One region of the Desulfothermus sp. genome, then DNA from elsewhere that is predicted to be linked to it. Evidence: predicted binding sites of a transcription regulator. Region 1 holds the regulator's gene; the other holds the start of a gene.
The links. Region 1 encodes sigma-54, which starts transcription at its own class of promoters, with help from an activator protein. Its sites were predicted from a motif close to CTGGCACGGNNNNTGCTT; they were not measured.
Positions count from the first base shown of each region.

Region 1 (13,040 bases):
AACTAATAACCAATACACCAGTAGGTTTAATATTACCTTTTTCTAAATAAAAACAAAGGGAAGTTTTAAGTATGACCAATAATAAAACAAAGTTTATTTTTATTACTGGAGGCGTTCTGTCATCTTTAGGCAAGGGACTGGCAGCAGCCTCAATAGGGGCATTGCTCAAGACAAGGGGATTAAAGGTCACCATTCAAAAATTGGATCCATACATAAATGTAGATCCAGGGACAATGAACCCTTTTCAGCACGGAGAGGTGTATGTAACTGACGATGGAGCTGAAACTGATCTGGACCTTGGGCATTATGAAAGATATCTAGGAATTCCCATGGGTAAACACAATAACTGCACTTCTGGAAGCGTTTATTATGAGGTTATAAAAAAAGAGCGCAGGGGTGATTATCTAGGAGGCACTGTCCAGGTTATTCCCCATATAACAGATCAAATAAAACAATCTATTTTAAACGTAGTAAAAAATGGCGAAGATGTTGCCATAATTGAAATTGGCGGCACTGTTGGGGATATTGAGGGGCAACCTTTTTTAGAGGCTATCAGACAAATGCGCTATGACCTTGGAAAAGAAAACGTTTTATATATCCACTTAACATTGGTTCCGTACATTAAAACTGCTGGAGAGCTAAAAACAAAACCCACCCAACACAGTGTAAAAGAACTCAGAAGCATAGGTATTCAACCGGATATTATTTTATGCAGAAGTGAGATGGAACTCAATGAAGGGATAAAAAGAAAAATTGCCCTTTTTTGTAATGTTGACCCAGACGCTGTTTTCTCTGCTGTAGATGTTGAGAATATATACGAAGTCCCCCTTACATTTTACAATGAAGGTATAGACCAAAAAATAGCAATAATGTTAAAACTTCCTGCAAAAAATCCAGACCTTACACCATGGATAAATCTTGTAAAGAAACTAAAATCATTAAACCCAGGACCTAAAATTGCTATTGTTGGAAAATATGTAGACTTAAAGGAATCCTATAAAAGTTTACATGAGGCCCTAGTTCATGGTGGAATAGCAAATAATGTAAAACCAGAGCTGGTCTATGTAAACTCTGAAGAGTTGACACAAGAAAATGTGCATGAAAAACTTGGGCACGTGCATGGAATCTTAGTGCCTGGAGGATTTGGTTCCCGCGGGGTGGAAGGAAAGATCATTGCATGCAAATATGCTAGGGAAAATAAAATTCCTTTTTTTGGAATATGTCTTGGAATGCAATGTGCAGTAATTGAATTTGCCCGAAATGTATTGAATCTGCCCAAGGCAAATTCCTCTGAATTTGACCCCAACACCCCAGATGCCGTTATATACCTTATGACTGAATGGTATGACTTTAGAAAAAAATGCGTGCAGAAAAGGGATGTATCATCTGAAAAAGGTGGTACAATGAGACTCGGGGCATATCCATGCAAACTCAAAAAAGGTACAAAGAGTTTTGAAGCATATAAAAGAGAGTTAATAAGCGAAAGACATAGACACAGATATGAATTTAACAAAAAATATGCAGAGGATTTTCAAAAAAAGGGAATGGTCTTAAGTGGACTATCTCCAGATGAAGAACTAGTAGAAATAATAGAAATTAAAGATCATCCTTGGTTTGTGGGATGTCAGTTTCATCCAGAATTTAAGTCCAAACCAATGGATCCACACCCCTTATTTGTCAACTTTATAAAAGCAGCAAAAGAAAAATTACGATGTGGTTAGTGATTCGTAATTCGTGATTCGTGATTAGTGATTGGTGATTAAAATAAAAGAGAGTATGGGTGGGAGGGTTAATGGGTGGATGGGTTAGGGGATTAAATTGTTCAACGTTCAATGTTTAAAGTTTAATATTCAAGGAACCTAAAACAGAGAACTTAGAACATAGAACTTAGAACCTTGAACATAAAACTTTGAACCTTTATAACACCCAACAAACTAAAATAAAGTAAAGCAGGGGAAAAATGAATGATCTAGAAAAAATATACAAAAATAGCTTTGAATCTTTGTTTTTTATATTAGGACCATGTGTTATTGAAAACAAAGATGTGGTTCTAAAAGTGGCTAAAGAGGTCAAAGGACTTTCTGACAAATACAATATTTCTGTAATATTTAAGAGTTCTTTTGATAAGGCAAACAGGACATCTATAAAGAGTTTTAGAGGGCCAGGTCTTAATAAGGGTCTTGAGATATTAAACAAGGTAAAAGAAACATATAAGCTACCCATAACAACCGATATCCATGAACCATCCCAGGCAAGCTTGGTAGCTGAAGTGGTTGATGTAATTCAGATTCCTGCTTTTTTATGCAGGCAGACAGATTTGTTAATTGCTGCAGGTAAGACAAATAAAATAGTAAATATAAAAAAAGGACAATTTTTAGCTCCCTGGGACATGTTAAATGCTGTTGAAAAAGTAAAATCAACAGGAAATAACAAGATCTGGTTAACAGAAAGAGGTAGTTCTTTTGGCTACAACAACCTTGTTGTGGATTTTAGATCTATTCCAATTATGCAAAAGACAGGTTGTCCTGTAATCTTCGATGCCACCCATTCAGTGCAACTTCCTGGTGGAAAGGGAAAGTCCTCGGGAGGCAAAAGGGAGTATGTCCCCCACCTTGCTAGCTGTGCAGTGGCAGCTGGGTGTAACGGAATTTTTATGGAAGTACATCCTGACCCAGACAATGCCCTGTGCGATGGTCCAAACAGCTGGGAGCTTGACAGACTGGAAGATTTAATAAAAAAATTAATAAAAATAAGACAGGCAATTTCATGAAGGAATTGGTAAAAAAAATAAAGATACTTATAAGTGACGTAGATGGAGTGCTCACTGACGGAGGTTTGTTTTACAACGATGAAGGGAAAGTGTTCAAGAAATTTAATGTGCAGGATGGCCTTGGTATAAAACTGGCACAAATGGCTGGATTGGATATAGTTATAATAACAGGATTAAAATCAGAAGCAGTAAAGGCTAGAATAAAACAACTCGGAATCACTGAATATTATGAAGGTTTTCTAAAGAAAGATCATCTGATAAGAAAAATTTCTAAAGAAAAAAATATTAAACTTGAAGAAATGGCCTATCTTGGGGATGATTGGGTGGACGGCCCTGCCATGAAATTAGTGGGACTACCTATGGCTGTAAAAAATAGTCAACCAGAGATAAAAAAGATTGCAAAATGGATTTCACAAAAAAAAGGAGGAGAAGGCGCCCTCAGAGAAGCAATAAATTTTATTTTGAGCACGCAAGGGAAATTAGAACAGTTATGGGAAAGATGGTTAAACCAAAAGTTCTAGCATTTATGTTGATACTTGCATTTGTGATTGGCGGTGCATTAATTTGTTTTCAAAAATCAAAACAAACCCACCCCAGGCAGCGTTTTTTAATAAAAAATCTACCATTTGAATCCATATTACAAAAGGCCACAATAAAAGGAGTTACAAAAAAGGGAGTTTGGATCCTAAAGGCAGATAAGGTCCTTTCAAAAGACAAATTATCTGAGATTCGCTTTATATCCCCAAATTTATTGATAACCTTAAATGATAATTCCACCGTTAACTTGAGTGCTCAAAGGGGTTTTTATTACCGGGAACTCAAGAAGATAGAATTTGAACACAAAATAAAAGGTAAGTATAAAGATATCATTCTGAATGCCAGCTTTATGAATTTCAATTTAAGACTCAACAAAATTACATTTAAAAATGGGATTAAAATAAGCAATAAGCAATTAATTGTTAGAGGTCTGGAAGGAATAATAGATTTAAACAAACATATTTTAACTATAAAAAGAAATGTTAAGGTTACAATCATATGAAAAAATTTATATTTTTATTGATCTTTTTCTATATATTCTTTTTAAATAAAGTTGGATTTTGTAAAAATGTAAAATCTCCAATTACTATAGATGCAGAGAAGGCTATTTATTTTGAAAAGGAAAATAAGGTGTTGTTTGAAAATAAAGTTATTGCCAAAAATAAAGATTTAACGATTAAATCAGATAAGTTGATAATTTTTTTAAATAAAAAAGTAAAAAATATTAATTCCAAAAAAAATAAAAAAGACATAATAAAAAAAATGATTGCTAGTGGAAATGTTCATATAATATTTAAAGATAAAGATGGGTATTGCTCTACTGCAGAATATGATATAAAAAGTCAAAAAATTACATTGAATGGAAATGTAAAGCTCATTCAAAATAAAAATAAAATTGAGGGCGATAAATTAGTTATTGATTTAAATAAAAATACCAGCGAAATTTTTTCAAATAATGCTACTAAAGTAAAAATCATATTTTATCCTGAAAAGCAAGAGAATTCTCAAAATAAGAGCAATGAAACACTGACAAATAAAGATTAAGAATTATGGACTCACATCTACAGGGAAAGAAACTGTCCAAAAGTTACGGGAAAAAGACAGTAGTCAGAGATATAAGTATTTCTGTGTCAAATGGACAGGTGGTAGGACTTTTAGGTCCAAATGGTGCCGGCAAAACCACTACTTTTTACATATTAGTAGGCATAATTTCTCCTACTAAAGGAAAGGTCTTTTTAGATAATGAAGATATCACTACCTGGCCATTATATAAACGTGCAAGAAAAGGAATAAGCTATTTGCCCCAGGAGAGCTCTGTTTTTAAAAAACTTACTGTGGAAGAAAATCTTAAAATTATTCTCGAGTTTACAGGACTGTCCTCAAAAGAACAGGAAGAGAGAAAAGATTTTTTATTAAAAGAATTGGGCATCCACCACTTAAAAAAACAAAAGGCGTGTTATTTGTCAGGAGGAGAGAGGAGGCGTCTTGAGATTGCCAGATCACTAATAAGACAACCCAAATTTATTTTACTTGATGAGCCCTTTGCTGGTATTGACCCATTGGCTATTTTGGATATCCAGAATATTATTGCAAAGTTAAAACAAAAAGGTATTGGGATACTTATCTCTGACCATAATGTCAGAGATACAATGAAAATTTGCGATCTCGTTTATCTGGTGTATGAAGGGAAAATCATCTTGAGTGGAACTCCAGAAGATGTGGCTAACAATGAAATTGCCAGGAGGATATACCTTGGGGATCACTTTGAACTTTAAGGGCTGAGTGGTGTAGTGGTATATTGGTGTATTGGTATAGTGGTGTAGTGGTTATTGGTTATTGGTGTAGTGATGTAGTGGTATAGTGGTTTAGTTCTCTTTCTGTTCTGTTCCCGAATCACGAATCACTGTTCACGGTCATTGGTGTAGTGGTGTAGTGGTTATTGGTATAGTGGTTATTGGTTAGTGGTGTAGGGGTATATTGGTACCTCATCCACCCATTCACGAATCACGAATCAAGTGGGCAATTCATGAATTGCCCCTACAATTGGACAAATATAGAATTTGCCCCTACGTGGGCGGACATGCAATCCGCCCCTACACCCCTCTTTCCGTTCACTGTTCACTGAATAACGGGTTAAACCCAACAAACCCAAAAACTCGATAAACCCAAAAACCCAATTAATTTTGATTTGCTTTGAATCGAGAGATGTGGCATAATATTTGATGAGCAATTTTGCAAAGCCTGTTTAAATAAAATCTTTTGAGGAAAATCAATAGGAGGGAGCAAACAAATAATGAGTCTGGAACTGAGACAAAATCTTAAACTGAGTCAACAACTTGTAATGACGCCCCAATTGCAACAGGCCATAAAAATGTTGCAGCTCTCAAGACTTGAGCTGGTGCAAAGAGTCCAACAGGCATTGCAAGAAAATCCTTTACTAGAAGAAACTACACCAGAACCCCAAGAAATAAATACAGAACAAAAAGGTCCAACAAACGATACTCCTACTCTAATAAAAATTGATGAAAAACATCTGCTCAAAAATGCTGAATGGGAAAATTATCTTGGATATTTTTCCAGTTCATCAAAAATCGCAAGGGAGATTGAATTTCCAGATGAAAAATCAAACTTAGAGGCCTTTTGTGCATCAAAACCAACTTTGGAAAGCCATTTATTATGGCAACTTCACCTATCTAACATGGATCCAGAAGAAATCAAAATTGGAGAAATAATTATTAAACATATCAATTCCTCAGGTTATTTGGACAGCAGTGTAGAGGAAATATCCAATATAGTGAAAAAAAGTCCAGAGCAAGTAGAAAAGATCTTAAAAAAGATCCAACAATTTGATCCAGTAGGTGTTGGAAGTAGAAGTTTAAAAGAATGTCTCATAGAACAACTTAAATTCCTGGGATTATTAGATGACACCATAAAAAAAATAATAGAACACTACCTACCATACCTTGAGAAAAAAAAATATAATAAAATTGCTGAAAAATTAAATATTACCATAGACAAGGTGTTGGAATATGTAGAAATTATCAAGAGTTTAGACCCAAAGCCAGGAAATAATTTTAGTGAAGGTGAAACCGTTTATATAAGCCCAGATGCATATGTGTTTAAATATGAAGACGATTTTGTAATTATACTAAATGATGAAGGTTTTTCAAATATAAAAATAAATGAATATTATTTGGAATTACTCAAAAAAAATAACAGTAAAGATAAAGAATACCTTGAATCAAAATTTAAAGATGCACTTTGGCTTATAAAAAGTATACATCAAAGACAAAGAACCTTATACAAAGTTATTGAAAGCATTATAAAATTTCAAAGAGACTTTTTTGAACATGGAATCACACACCTTAAACCTCTTGTTCTTAGAGATATTGCAGAAGATATTGGAGTCCATGAGTCTACAGTAAGTAGATTAACTACTAATAAATACATTTCCACGCCCCATGGTATATTTGAACTAAAATTCTTTTTCAATAGCGGAATTAACGCAGGTAACGGTAATGAAGTATCCGCACAAAGTGTAAAGTATTATATAAAAAAATTAATTTCAGAAGAAGATCCAAAAAAACCACTAAGCGACCAAAAAATTGCAGAGATTTTGAAAGAAAAGTTCGAAATTAATATTGCCAGACGTACTGTAGCAAAATATAGGGAATCAATGGGAATCCCAGCATCAAGCAAGAGAAAAACATTTTTTTAAAATTATACAAGGAGGAAATATGGAAATAAAATTTAATTTTAAAAATTTTGAACCTTCAGAACATTTAAAAAAATACGCTGAAAACCGTTTTAGCAAACTTGAGAAATATATAAAAAGAATTGATAGTGCTTACCTTCAAGTAAATATGGAAGTTGATAAATATAGACAAAAAATAGACGTTGTATTTAATGCAGATGACATTCATATATCTGCTCAGGAAGAATCACAAGATATGTATGCATCAATTGATAAAGTGCTAGATAAAATGGACGCCCAACTTAGAAAAATGAAAGATAAAGAAAAAGATAGAAGAAAAGGTAAATTAAATAAATCACAAACTTTTAAACAAGAATCTATTGGAGAATCTGTATCAGAAGGTCATCCTAATATTGTAATGTCAGATAATTATATTCCAAAACCAATTTCAATAGAAGATGCAGCTATAGAGTTACAGAGAAGGGACAACAACTTTGTGGTCTTTATAAATAGTGATACCAAGAGGGTAAATGTGTTGTACAAAAAGAAAAATGGCGATTTTGGACTAATAGATCCACAGATTTAGACTCAAAGGGAGCTAAAATGGAATTAACGGAATATTTAAGTAAAGATCTTATCCTCCCAGAATTGAAAGCTACTACTAAACAAGAAGTATTAAAAGAATTAGTTAAACCACTCGAGGGTAAATTCCCTAAGCTTAATATAAAAAATGCATATAAGGTGCTCCTTGAAAGAGAACAGCTAGGATCTACAGGTATTGGGGATGGTGTTGCCATCCCCCACGGTAAATTGCGGGAACTGAACAAAATCATTGTGGTTATTGGAAGGAGCTTTCTTGGAGTGGACTTTGATGCATTGGACAAAAAACCGTGCCACATATTCTTTTTGGTGCTTGCCCCGGAAAATGTAGCTGGACTTCACTTGAGAATCCTGGCACACATATCACGGATTCTTAAAGAGCCAGGTTTTAGACGAGCCTTTATGGAGGCGGAAGGAGTTGAAGGAATCTGGAAACTTTTACAAGCAGGTTAAAAGATGAATGAAATTAAACTCCCTTTGATCATTATAAGTGGTCTTTCTGGAGCTGGGAAGAGTACCGCCCTAAAGGTGTTTGAGGATATGGGTTTCTTTACAGTAGATGGCCTGCCTCTACCTATGACTATCAGATTAACAGAACTATTTAGTGGAGAAAATCCAACGGAATATAGAGGTCTTGCGCTTGGAGTAGATGTCAGACAAAAAGAATATCTTTCTGAATGGAACAAGATAAAAAAAAGGCTTATGTCTTATAACATTGAACCGCAAATAATCTTTTTAGAGGCAGATAAGGAGATCTTAATAAAAAGGTATGCAACAACAAGAAGACCCCATCCCTTGGAATCAAAAAGAATTGGCCTTACACAGGCAATAGAAGAAGAAAAAAAACTACTTAACACCCTTAAAGAGGAAGCCAAATTAGTTATTGACACATCAAATTTTTCAATCCATGACTTACGTCGAAAGATACAGTCCAGTTTTGATTTTATAATAGAGAGTAAGGCTGGTTTCAGAATAAATATAATTTCCTTTGGATACAAATATGGAATACCAAAAGAGGCTGACATTGTTTTTGATCTCAGATTCCTGCCAAATCCATATTTTGAAAATGACTTAAGGCCACTTTCTGGCATGGAAGAAAAAATCCAAAAATATATTTTAAAGTTTAAACAATCAAAGACCTTTTTGAACAAACTGGAAGATTTTTTAGAATTTGTGCTACCCCTATATTCTGATGAAGGACGATACCGTCTCACAATTGCCTTTGGGTGCACAGGCGGATTTCACAGGTCAGTTGCTATTTCAGAGATAATGTCTCAAAGATTAAGGAGAAAAAATTACAATGTCCAGTTGGAACACAGGCATCTTGCCCTGGGATAAACCAATTTTCTAATTCAATATGCCGAGGTATAAGATGGTAGGAGTACTCATAGTTACTCATCTTGATTTGGGAGAAAAACTACTTGAAGTAGCAGAATTAATAATGGGCAAACAAGAGCTAACTAAGGCCCTTACCATTGATACAGCTAAACCAATGGAAGAAATTCTTGGAGATATCCAGATTAGCGTAAAGGAATTGGATGTAGGAGATGGGGTCATAATTTTAACAGACATGTTTGGTGGCACCCCAAGTAATTTAAGCTTTTCCCTTTTAAAAACAAACAACCTTGAAGTAATTACCGGGGTAAATTTACCTATGGTCCTTAAAATATTTTCCTCAAGAAATCTTCTATTAAAAGAACTTGCATCCGAGGCCAAACTTGCTGGTAAACAAGGTATAAGGGTAGCAGGAGAAGTCCTTCAAAGGAAGGTCTCTACAAATGGAAGGTAGTAACATCTGGGTCAGAATAGATAATAGACTTGTACATGGACAGATAATTGAGAGCTGGATACCCTATTTTAAATCAAAGTATGTGGTTGTAGCAAATGACGAATTAAACAACGATGCTATTAGACAAGAAATTATAAAACTTGCCATTCCAGCCAGTTTAAAAGTGTTCTTTTGTGGTGTACAGGATATTTTAAAAACAATAAAAAAAATCCTTGAAAGAAAAAATAGGCAAATATTTATCCTTTTTGCCAGTTGTCAAGATGCAAAAAAGGCATTTGATATTGGACTTAAATTCAATATCCTGAATCTGGGAAATCTCCACTATGCACCTGGTAAAAAACAGGTGTGTGACCACATTTTTTTAAGTCAGGAGGACATTACCTGTTTGAAATACTTAAATAAAAAAGGCATATCACTGGATTTTAGATGTGTGCCAAACAATCCAATTTCAATATCGGTGGATGAGTTATGGAAATAAATTTTATAAATCTATTTTTGTATAGTTTTTTTTTGGCCTTTTTTCATTAACCAGATTTCTTGTGCCCATAGGCCTAGTTGACAGACCTATAACAATATCGCTCATATTTGCCTTTTTTGTCCAGGATATAGAAATTTGCTTAGGCACAGGAATGTTTTTTGAACTTCTATGGCTGGACTCTTTTCCTGCAGGGACATATATCCCTCCCCAAAGGCAGTTCCCGCTGTTTATGACACTTGCCATTAGTAGTAACATTCCCATAACTAACCCAAATTTATTTTATCTTTTACTCCTAACCACCATCCCCTTTGCACATATTGGGAAATGGTTAGAGAGGTTTCACAGGGTAACACAAAACAAAGGCTACGATAAAATAACTGAAAAAATTACTACACTCCCTTCCTACCATCTCGGCCCCAGGCTTATTAAGTCTCTTATGCAACTTCTATTAATAAATATAACTGTTTTTTTTATTTCTTGCATTATTGTAATGAAGGCCCTAACCATAATATACAGGTATATACCTTTATCTAACAGCACAGAAGTAAACTGGCCAGCTATTTGGGCCATATCTTTTATAGGTGGGATTTTGTCCTTAAGGATAAAAATGAGTTATTTGACATTTATAGTGAGTTATGTGGCACTTGCGATTATTATCTTGGTATTTTTTCAATAAAAAAAGGACTGACACCTTTAGTGCCAGCCCTTTATGCCGAGGGAGGGATTCGAACCCTCACGGGCGGATGCCCACTACCCCCTCAAGATAGCGTGTCTACCAGTTCCACCACCTCGGCATCGAAAAACAGAATGTTATTTATAAAATTTTTTTTCAGTTGTCTAGAATTTTCTTTTTATTTTTTTGTATTATCTTTATTTTTTGCAGGAACTCCAGGAGCCTTATTTACCTTCACTGGCTTTTCTAAGACCACAGAATGCTGAGTCTTTACCTTTTTAGACGAGTCATAAATTGTAAACCCCATAGATGTACAAAAAAACACTATTGCAAAGATCACAGTCATTTTCACCAAAAATCCACCGGCACCTGTGCTCCCAAAAAAGGACGAAGAACTGGGGCCTCCAAATATTACCCCCATTCCCTCATGGCCGCTTTGAAGTAAAATCAAAATAATCAAAAAAATACATGCAATAAAATGAATTGTAAGTAGTAGAGTTTCCAAATTTATCCTCCCTATAGACTTTTAAGCAGTAACTATTTTGCTAAAACTATCAGCCCTTAAACTTGCTCCTCCTACCAGGACTCCATCTACATTGTCAATACCAATTATATCAGATGCATTATCTGGCTTCACACTACCACCGTACAAAATCCTAATGGAATTACCAACTTCTCCATATATATTTTTTAGTTCATTCCTGACAATTTTGTGTGCCTCAAAGATTTCCTTTTCTCCTGCAACCTCACCAGTACCAATGGCCCACACAGGCTCATAGGCAATTACAAGGCGATCTTCTATACCTGACATATTATTTACATCTTTTAATACACTTAGCTGGGATTTTAACACCTGATCCACCTGTCCTGCCCTTCTCTGTTCTATTTTTTCCCCAATACAAAATATTATATTTAACCCAACCTCAAGGCCGTATTTTACCTTTTCTTTTAAAAGCTCATCTTTTTCACAAAAGATATGCCTTCTTTCTGAATGACCCACAAGTGCATATGAACACCCAGCATCCAATAACATGTGAGGGGATATCTCACCAGTATATGCACCCTCTTTTGCTGGATAAAAATTTTGTCCTCCTAAATACATGTAATTTATATCTTTTATCTCCTCTGCAACAACCTTTAACGATGTATATGGAGGACATATCAAAACATCCCTATCAACAGTCAACTCTGTACCCAAAATATTAATAAGATCCTTTATTGTGTTTTTTGCTTCATCCTGGGTCTTATACATCTTCCAATTAGCAGCCATTAATTTTTTCATAGAGATTTCTCCTTATTTTAATCGTATAATCCAAGGGCCTTTAGACCTGGTAGTTGTTTACCTTCTAAAAATTCCAAAAAAGATCCTCCACCTGTTGATATAAAAGTTATTTTATCTTGAAGTTTACACTTATGAATGAGATTATCTGTATCACCGCCACCAACAATAGTAGTCCCTGATACAGCAGCAACGCTCTGGGCTATGCCAAATGAGCCTTGAGAAAATGTGGGGTTTTCAAATGCGCCCATTGGACCATTCCACACCACTGTCTTAGCCTCCTTTAATACCTCTGAATATAGGGTATGGGTTGCTGGTCCAGTGTCAAAGATCTTTCCCTCGGGATCCACATTTTGATAGGGAAATACTCCTAATGGAACTTGATCATTTATATCCTTACCCATGACATAGTCAACAGGAAGATAGAAGGCCACTCCTTTTTCCTTTGCCTTATTTATTATTTTCAGGGCCTCATCTAACAGATCCTTTTCATAAATGGAATTGCCAATTGGATAGCCCTGGGCATTTCTGAAGGTATTTGCCATTGCCCCACCTATTAAAATCGTATTAACTTTATCTATTAAGTTATTTAAAAGCCCTAATTTAGTTGATACCTTAACTCCTCCAGCAATAAGTACAAAGGGATGTTCTGGCTTTGCAAGATAATTATTCAAATACTCAACTTCTTTTTTAATTAAAAAGCCGCCACACACCACGTCCACATAGTCGCAAATACCTACTACTGAGGCATGTTTTCTGTGAACCACCCCAAAGGCGTCATTTACATATACATCTGCCAGCTTGGCTAATTCCTTACTAAACTCAGGATCATTCTCTGTCTCTCCTTTATAAAATCTTAAGTTTTCAAGCAAAAGGATTTCACCGTCCTTTAATTCGTTTGACATAGAGAGCACTTGATCCCCTATACAATCATCAGCCATTTTGACATCTTTGTCTAAAAGTTCTTTTAGGCGGCGGGCAACTGGCTTTAAAGACAACTCATCAACCCTTTTCCCCTTTGGTTTCCCAAGGTGTGAACAGGCAATAAGCCTTCCACCATTATCTAAAATATATTTTATAGTATCTAGTGCTGCCAAAATTCTGGAATCGTCCTGAATTTCTCCGTCTTTTAGGGGCACATTAAAATCAAATCTACCCAAGACCCTTTTCCCTTTTATATCTATTTTATCTATAAATCTAATAGCCATGATATACCTCCA
Region 1 covers NZ_JBMYBT010000120.1:1,555-14,594, reverse strand. The annotation lists gene pyrG (CTP synthase) at 72-1,721, shown strand; gene kdsA (3-deoxy-8-phosphooctulonate synthase) at 1,961-2,770, shown strand; gene ACY2V1_RS08750 (KdsC family phosphatase) at 2,767-3,291, shown strand; gene lptC (LPS export ABC transporter periplasmic protein LptC) at 3,261-3,809, shown strand; gene ACY2V1_RS08740 (LptA/OstA family protein) at 3,806-4,351, shown strand; gene lptB (LPS export ABC transporter ATP-binding protein) at 4,357-5,082, shown strand; gene rpoN (RNA polymerase factor sigma-54) at 5,601-7,025, shown strand; gene hpf (ribosome hibernation-promoting factor, HPF/YfiA family) at 7,045-7,587, shown strand; gene ACY2V1_RS08720 (PTS sugar transporter subunit IIA) at 7,605-8,054, shown strand; gene rapZ (RNase adapter RapZ) at 8,058-8,939, shown strand; gene ACY2V1_RS08710 (PTS sugar transporter subunit IIA) at 8,974-9,390, shown strand; gene ACY2V1_RS08705 (PTS sugar transporter subunit IIB) at 9,380-9,868, shown strand; gene ACY2V1_RS08700 (hypothetical protein) at 9,872-10,129, opposite strand; tRNA gene ACY2V1_RS08695 (tRNA-Leu) at 10,579-10,662, opposite strand; gene secG (preprotein translocase subunit SecG) at 10,720-11,046, opposite strand; gene tpiA (triose-phosphate isomerase) at 11,068-11,823, opposite strand; gene ACY2V1_RS08680 (phosphoglycerate kinase) at 11,841-13,028, opposite strand.

Region 2 (6,664 bases), on a different contig from region 1:
TTTGTCAAAAGTTTTGACAGATCTGACTTAAGACATCAAAAGATTCAACGCTGATCTCAGTTCTTTTAATTTTTCCTCATCTATACCTTCAATTTCCAGGAGCTCATCATCTGTTGCCTGCGCCACTTCTTCTAATGAACTCAAACCAGCTTCATAAAATGCATCAACACTAATTCCCACAACTCCAGCCAGTTGTTCCAGTTTCTGTCTATTTTGATAGATCTCTCCATAACGACTTTCTGTTATAATGTCTATACTCCAGCCAAGCAGTTTGCTGGCCAATTTTACATTTTGTCCCCTTTTTCCTACTGCCAGATAATACTGATTATCAGGGACTACAACTTCTAAACTCTTTTCATCTTCATCAACTGTAATACTGGAAATCCTGGCTGGTGCCAGCGCATTGACAGCATATGTAGTTATATTTGGACTCCACACAACAAGGTCTATTTTTTCCCCTTTAAATTCCTGTATAATTTTATTTATTCGAGAACCACGAACACCAACACACGCCCCTATTGGATCTACATCTCTATCCTTTGAATAAAGTGCAACCTTTGCACGAACCCCCGGGTCCCTGGCTATTCCCATAATCATAATTGTTCCATCACTGACCTCTGGCACTTCCCTTTTAAAAAGGAGTTCCATATAAGCTGGATGAGAACGGGATAATATTATCTGCGGCCCTCTGCCTTCTTTTTTTACATCAATTATGTAGCCATCCACCCTATCACCCCTTTTATAGTGTTCTGTAGGGATCTGTTCATCCCTGGGCAAAAGGGCTTCAGTCCTACCCAAATTTATAATAAGTCCAGCCCTCTCTTTTCTCTGTACTGTTCCACTTACTATTTCACCAATCCTATCTTTATATTCTTCATATATAATTTCCTGTTCAGCATCCCTCATGCGCTGGATTATAACCTGTTTGGCTGACTGGGCTGCTATCCTGCCAAGGTCTTCTACTTCTAGCTTAAATCCCACCTCATCATCTAATTGAACATTTGGGTCTATCTTCTTGGCTTCCTCAAAAGAAATTTCCCTATCTGGATCTTCTACTTCCTCCACCACCCTCTTGAATTGATAGACCTCCATATCCCCTGTATCTTCATTATAATTCACTTCTATATCTAACCTATTGTGGTATTTTTTATTAACAGCTACCTTTACAGCCTCTTCCAATGTATCTATTAATACATCTTTATCTATTCTTCTTTCTTTACTAATAGTTTCAATGGACCTTTTTAACTCTAATCCCATGAAATAACCTCCACTTGTGAAAACTAAGCAAAAAATTAAAGACTCTCCCCCATCTCTTGCAATATTTAAAATTTCTATTCAAAATAGACCAATTTAATCTTTTCAATATCTTCCCATGGAATTGAAAATTCCTCTCCCTCTATCTCTATTACTACTACCTTATTAGTTAGGTCAGCACCTTTAAGTATTCCTTTCCACTTTTTTCTGGATTCAATTGGAACCTTAGATTTAACTGATACCATCTTACCAATATAATCCTTAAGCTGTTGTATCTCAAAGAATCTCCTGTCCAGACCAGGAGAAGATACTTCCAGGGTATAAGAACCAGGGATTGGATCCTCTAAATCTAAAATTACATCAAGATGTTTTGACACCTGAGAACAATCAGAAATGGATATCCCAGAGGGCGAATCAATATATACCCTTAATATTCCACCGCCTCTGATAGAACCTAAAAATTCCATGCCCCACAAATCATATCCCAGGGTCAAAACTGCATCAGTCACAATTTTTGTGATTTTTTCTTTTATATCTTCAAATTCCATTTCCATTTCCAAAGCTTAATTATTCAAAAAAAAAGTGGACCCAAATAGGCCCACTCCAAAATTTTCCAACTAAAAGTTTTTTCAGGAGTGGAGCGGGTGACGGGATTTGAACCCGCGACTCCAAGCTTGGGAAGCTTGTACTCTACCAACTGAGTTACACCCGCTCAAATAAACTCTTTTTTATATATTCAAAACTCTCAAATTAGTCAAGGGTTAAACAAAAGTATCTGAAAATAAATATACTGTCAAAAAATTGAAGAAAACTCAAAAAAATCTTTGTACCTATCCCTTACCTAACTTTGGCTAACCATTTGACAAACTTAGGTAAAAATTAGCTGGCCTGGATTTTGCTTGTCCTTTAGAAAAGGAGGTTTTTTCCCATGCAGGACAGTGTATACAACTCAGTTTTCGGGGCACTTACACAAAAATATAGATTAGACATAATAGCCAATAATTTGGCTAATGCTTCAACCATTGGATATAAAAAGGATAGGCTCAGTTTTGAGGATGTATTAATCCACTATGCCCATGACTTCAACGACCCAAATCTCGGGATAACTGGAGGTGTAAGGTGGCCTGAGAAGGATCTAAATACCCAACCTAGAATAGGTGAAAAGCAAATAGATTTTTCTCAAGGAGATTTAAGACGCACGCAAAATCCTCTAGATCTTGCAATTGGAGGGCATGGTTTTTTTAAATTACAAACCCCATCTGGGATAATGTACACCAGGGCTGGAAATTTTACCCTGGATAAAGATGGCTTCATTGTATCTCCTGATGGTTACAAGCTGTTAGGAAAAGGTGGACCTATCCAGATTGCTGGAAGGGGAAAGATCACAATAACTGAGGACGGTGTAGTTTATTCTGGAAATACACAAGTTGGTATTATTGACATAGTGGATTTTCAAAACAAGGACATTGTAAAAAAATTTGGGCAAAATCTATACAAAAGTGATCCTAACAATGAAAAACCAGTAAATAATCCAACAATATATCAAGGTTATTTAGAAGGTTCCAATGTACAGGTGGTAAAAGAAATGGTAAAAATGATTGATACCTTGAGAAACTTTGAAGCCATGCAAAAGGTAATGACCAATACCAATGACCAAGACAGAAACGTAATAAATAAGGTTGGTAATCCAACTTAACCTTGGAACGGGGGGTAATTATTATGATCAGGTCTCTTTGGACTGCTGCATCAGGTATGGTTGCGCAACAACTCAACATAGATACCATTGCCCATAACCTGGCCAATGTAAATACAGTTAGTTTTAAAAAAAGCAGGGCAGAATTTGAAGACCTCATGTATCAGACCTTAAAAATAGCTGGACATCAAAATCAGGCAGGTCAAACCATACCAACTGGAATTCAAATTGGGCTTGGAGTGAGGCCTTCTACTGTGCACAAATTTTTTAAAGAAGGAAACCTGCAAAACACAGGCAATCCGCTTGATCTAGCAATAGAAGGAGATGGTTTTTTTCAGGTGGATGTAAATGGACAATTGGCATACACCAGGGCAGGCAATTTTAAGATTGATCAAAATGGACAGATAGTTACTGCCAGGGGATATCCCCTGCAACCAACATTCACTGTGCCAGCAGAGACCCAAAATATAGTAGTTACCAATGATGGTCATATCTCAGCCTTAGATAAAGAAGGCAACGAATTAGCTGGAGCTGATATACCAATTTACACCTTTATAAATCCTGCAGGTCTAAATGCAATTGGTGGGAATCTCTATTTAGAAACTCCTGCATCAGGGGCAGCACAACAGGTTACTCCAGGAACAGATAATGCTGGAAGGATTGTTCAGGGATTTTTAGAGATGTCCAATGTTGAACTCGTAGAAGAGATGGTTAATATGATTATGGCCCAAAGGGCTTTTGAAAGTAATTCAAAAACAGTTACTGCCTCAGATCAAATATTACGAACTGCAAATAACATAATAAGGTAGATGAATATGAGGAAAGTAAGTTTTTATATTTTCAGTTTATTCATTTTGATTCTATTAATATCTTCTCAAGGACCTTGCTTTTGTATAAAAATCAAAGACGTGGTTTTTGTATCTGATAACTTTGTAAGATTTAAAGATATAGTTGCAGAAAGTTCAAATAAAATAGCGTCAAATATTAAAGAGATGCCTATATTGGAAATATCGGACTATCCTCAAAAATTTACTCTAAAAAGAGATACTTTAAAAACAATATTATCAGATAATCTTCCTGATAAATTGATAAATAGTTGTGATATACCAGATAAAATTCAGATAATTAAAGGGAAATATATTCTAAATAAAGAAAAACTATTTTCTCTACTTATGAATTTTATTAAAAACACATCTCAAATTGGTGGAGAGATAAGGTTAAGGGACGTTGTATTGCCAGAATATATAATACTTGAAAAAGGAGAAAAAATTTATATCCAGATATATGGAAATACTATAAAACCAGGTTCAAATACAGTACATTTTATAATATTAAAAAACAAAAAGGTCACAAAAAAGAGAAGTGGTAGATTTTTCCTAGATGTATTTAAACCTGTGCCCTGTGCAAAGAGACCTTTAAACATTGGAGAGCCGCTGACACCTGATAAAATAACATTTGTTAAAAAAAATCTCGCATATCTTCCAAAAAATATCTGGGATGGTAAAACTGGACCATATAGGATCAAGGTGCCAATAGGGGCCATGCAACCAATTACTATGGAAAGATTAGAACCCATTCCTGTTGTATCAAGAGGACAAAAGGTAAAATTAGTTTATGAAGGGAATAGCATTATTTTAAGGACCATTGGTAGATGCTTAGAAGATGGCAATATAGGGGATTTTATAAAGGTATTAAACATCCAGAGCCATAGAGTGGTCTATGCAAAGGTGGTAGGTAGAGAAACTGTAAAAGTTGAATAATTAAGAGGGGAGTTTTGTAATGAAGAATATTTTAGTAATATTGATACTGGCAATTTTAGCTGCATGTTCAGCAAAATCTCCTTCTTATGTAGCACCACTTATACCTCCTCAACCAGAACCAATCTCAAAAATAGATAATCCAGGCTCTCTTTTTCAACCATCAGAGGCCACGCTTCTTTTTGAAGACAACAGGGCAAAAAGAGTAGGAGACATTGTACTCGTAAAAATCCTGGAGCAAAGCAGTGCTTCCAGTGAATCAGATACTAAGTCAGAAAAAAAATATCATATAGATGCTGGATTTAGCAGCTTTCTTGGACAGTCAAAATTTATGGGACTCCCAAACTCTGTAGGTAATGTGCCCCTTTTAAAAGCTGTAAACAATAACAAGCTGGATACATCAGGAGAAATAACAAGAAAGACCACTGTCACTGCGACAGTTGCAGCCCGAATTATCAGGGTCTTTCCAAATGGCCTTATGGAACTTCAAGGGGTCAGAGAAATCATGGTAAATGGAGAAAAACAGATAATTCAAGTCCATGGATTGATCAGGGCAAGAGATATAGGCCCAGATAACTCAATTACCTCTAATCAATTAGCAGATGCAAAGATCTATGTGTATGGGGAAGGGGTGTTATCAGATAAACAAAAACAGGGATGGATGGGAAAATTGGTGGATAAGATATGGCCATTTTAAGGTTTAACAAAAAAATCAATTTAATATTACTGATATTTTTCATAGTTGCTTTACTCCAGCAACAATTATTTAGTGAAAGCGTAAGGCTAAAGGATATTGCAAAATTCAGTGGTGTTAGAACCAACCAACTAATTGGTTATGGACTTGTTGTGGGACTCTCTGGCACTGGAGATCAAAGGGGATCAGAATTCACAATACGTTCAATAGCCAACATGCTAGAAAACATGGGGATAAAGGTAGATCCCCAAAATATCCAGCCCAAAAACGTGGCAGCAGTTGTGGTCTCCGCCAAGATGCCAGTGTCTGCAAAGCCAGGAGACAAAATAGATGTAACTGTATCTTCAATTGGAGATGCAAAAAGCCTCTTGGGCGGCGTGCTTATCTTAACCCCACTCAGGGGAATAGATGGAAAGGTATATGCCCTTGCCCAAGGACCAATCTTACTTGGGGGATATTCAGTAGGGGGTCAGGCAACCTCTGCTGTAAAAAACATCCCAACAGTTGCAAAGATACCTGGAGGGGCAACAATAGAGAGAAAAACACCTTTTGAATTTAATTCACAGGACAAGATTACTATTTCTTTAGATATTAGAGACTTTTCTACCACTGAAAAGATAGTAAAGCAAATTAATGAAAAATTAGGTGGGAATTTTGCCTTTGCAAAGGATATATCCACCATAGAACTCAAGGTTCCCCCACAATTTAAACACAATTTAGTTCCATTAATGGCAAGTCTGGAAAATATGTATGTAACGCCAGATTCCAGGGCAAAGGTGGTTGTGGATGAGAAAACTGGCACCATTGTAATGGGCTGGGATGTAAAGATATCCCCAGTTGCAATTGCTCAAGGAAATCTTCAAATTGTGGTAAAGGAAACACCGCTAGTATCTCAACCAGCACCATTTAGCCTGGGAATCACCACAGGAGTTCCCAGGACCCAGGTCAAGGCAAAAGAGGAAATAAAAAAATTGAACATAATAAAAGGTGCCAGTTTAAAAGAACTTGTTGATGGACTAAATGCAATTGGTGCATCCCCAAGGGATATGATTTCCATCTTAAGGACACTTAAAGCCGCTGGAGCTTTACATGCAGAGCTGGAGGTATATTAAATGATAAAAACAACTATTGACCCTAAGATATTAGAAAATAATCTGGATCTAAATAAAGTAGCTCAAAAATTAAGCTCTATTAAAACCTCCAACGTGGGGAATGATAAAGAAAAACTAAAAGAGGTATGCACTGATTTTGAGGCCATATTTATTG
Region 2 covers NZ_JBMYBT010000092.1:583-7,246, reverse strand. The annotation lists gene nusA (transcription termination factor NusA) at 28-1,257, opposite strand; gene rimP (ribosome maturation factor RimP) at 1,332-1,802, opposite strand; tRNA gene ACY2V1_RS07235 (tRNA-Gly) at 1,891-1,966, opposite strand; gene flgF (flagellar basal-body rod protein FlgF) at 2,183-2,950, shown strand; gene flgG (flagellar basal-body rod protein FlgG) at 2,974-3,756, shown strand; gene flgA (flagellar basal body P-ring formation chaperone FlgA) at 3,763-4,707, shown strand; gene ACY2V1_RS07215 (flagellar basal body L-ring protein FlgH) at 4,727-5,401, shown strand; gene ACY2V1_RS07210 (flagellar basal body P-ring protein FlgI) at 5,389-6,510, shown strand; partial or broken gene ACY2V1_RS07205 (peptidoglycan DD-metalloendopeptidase family protein) at 6,511-6,664, shown strand, end outside.
Region 2: the regulator sigma-54 is predicted to act here: its motif matches at 2,138-2,155, upstream of flgF (flagellar basal-body rod protein FlgF).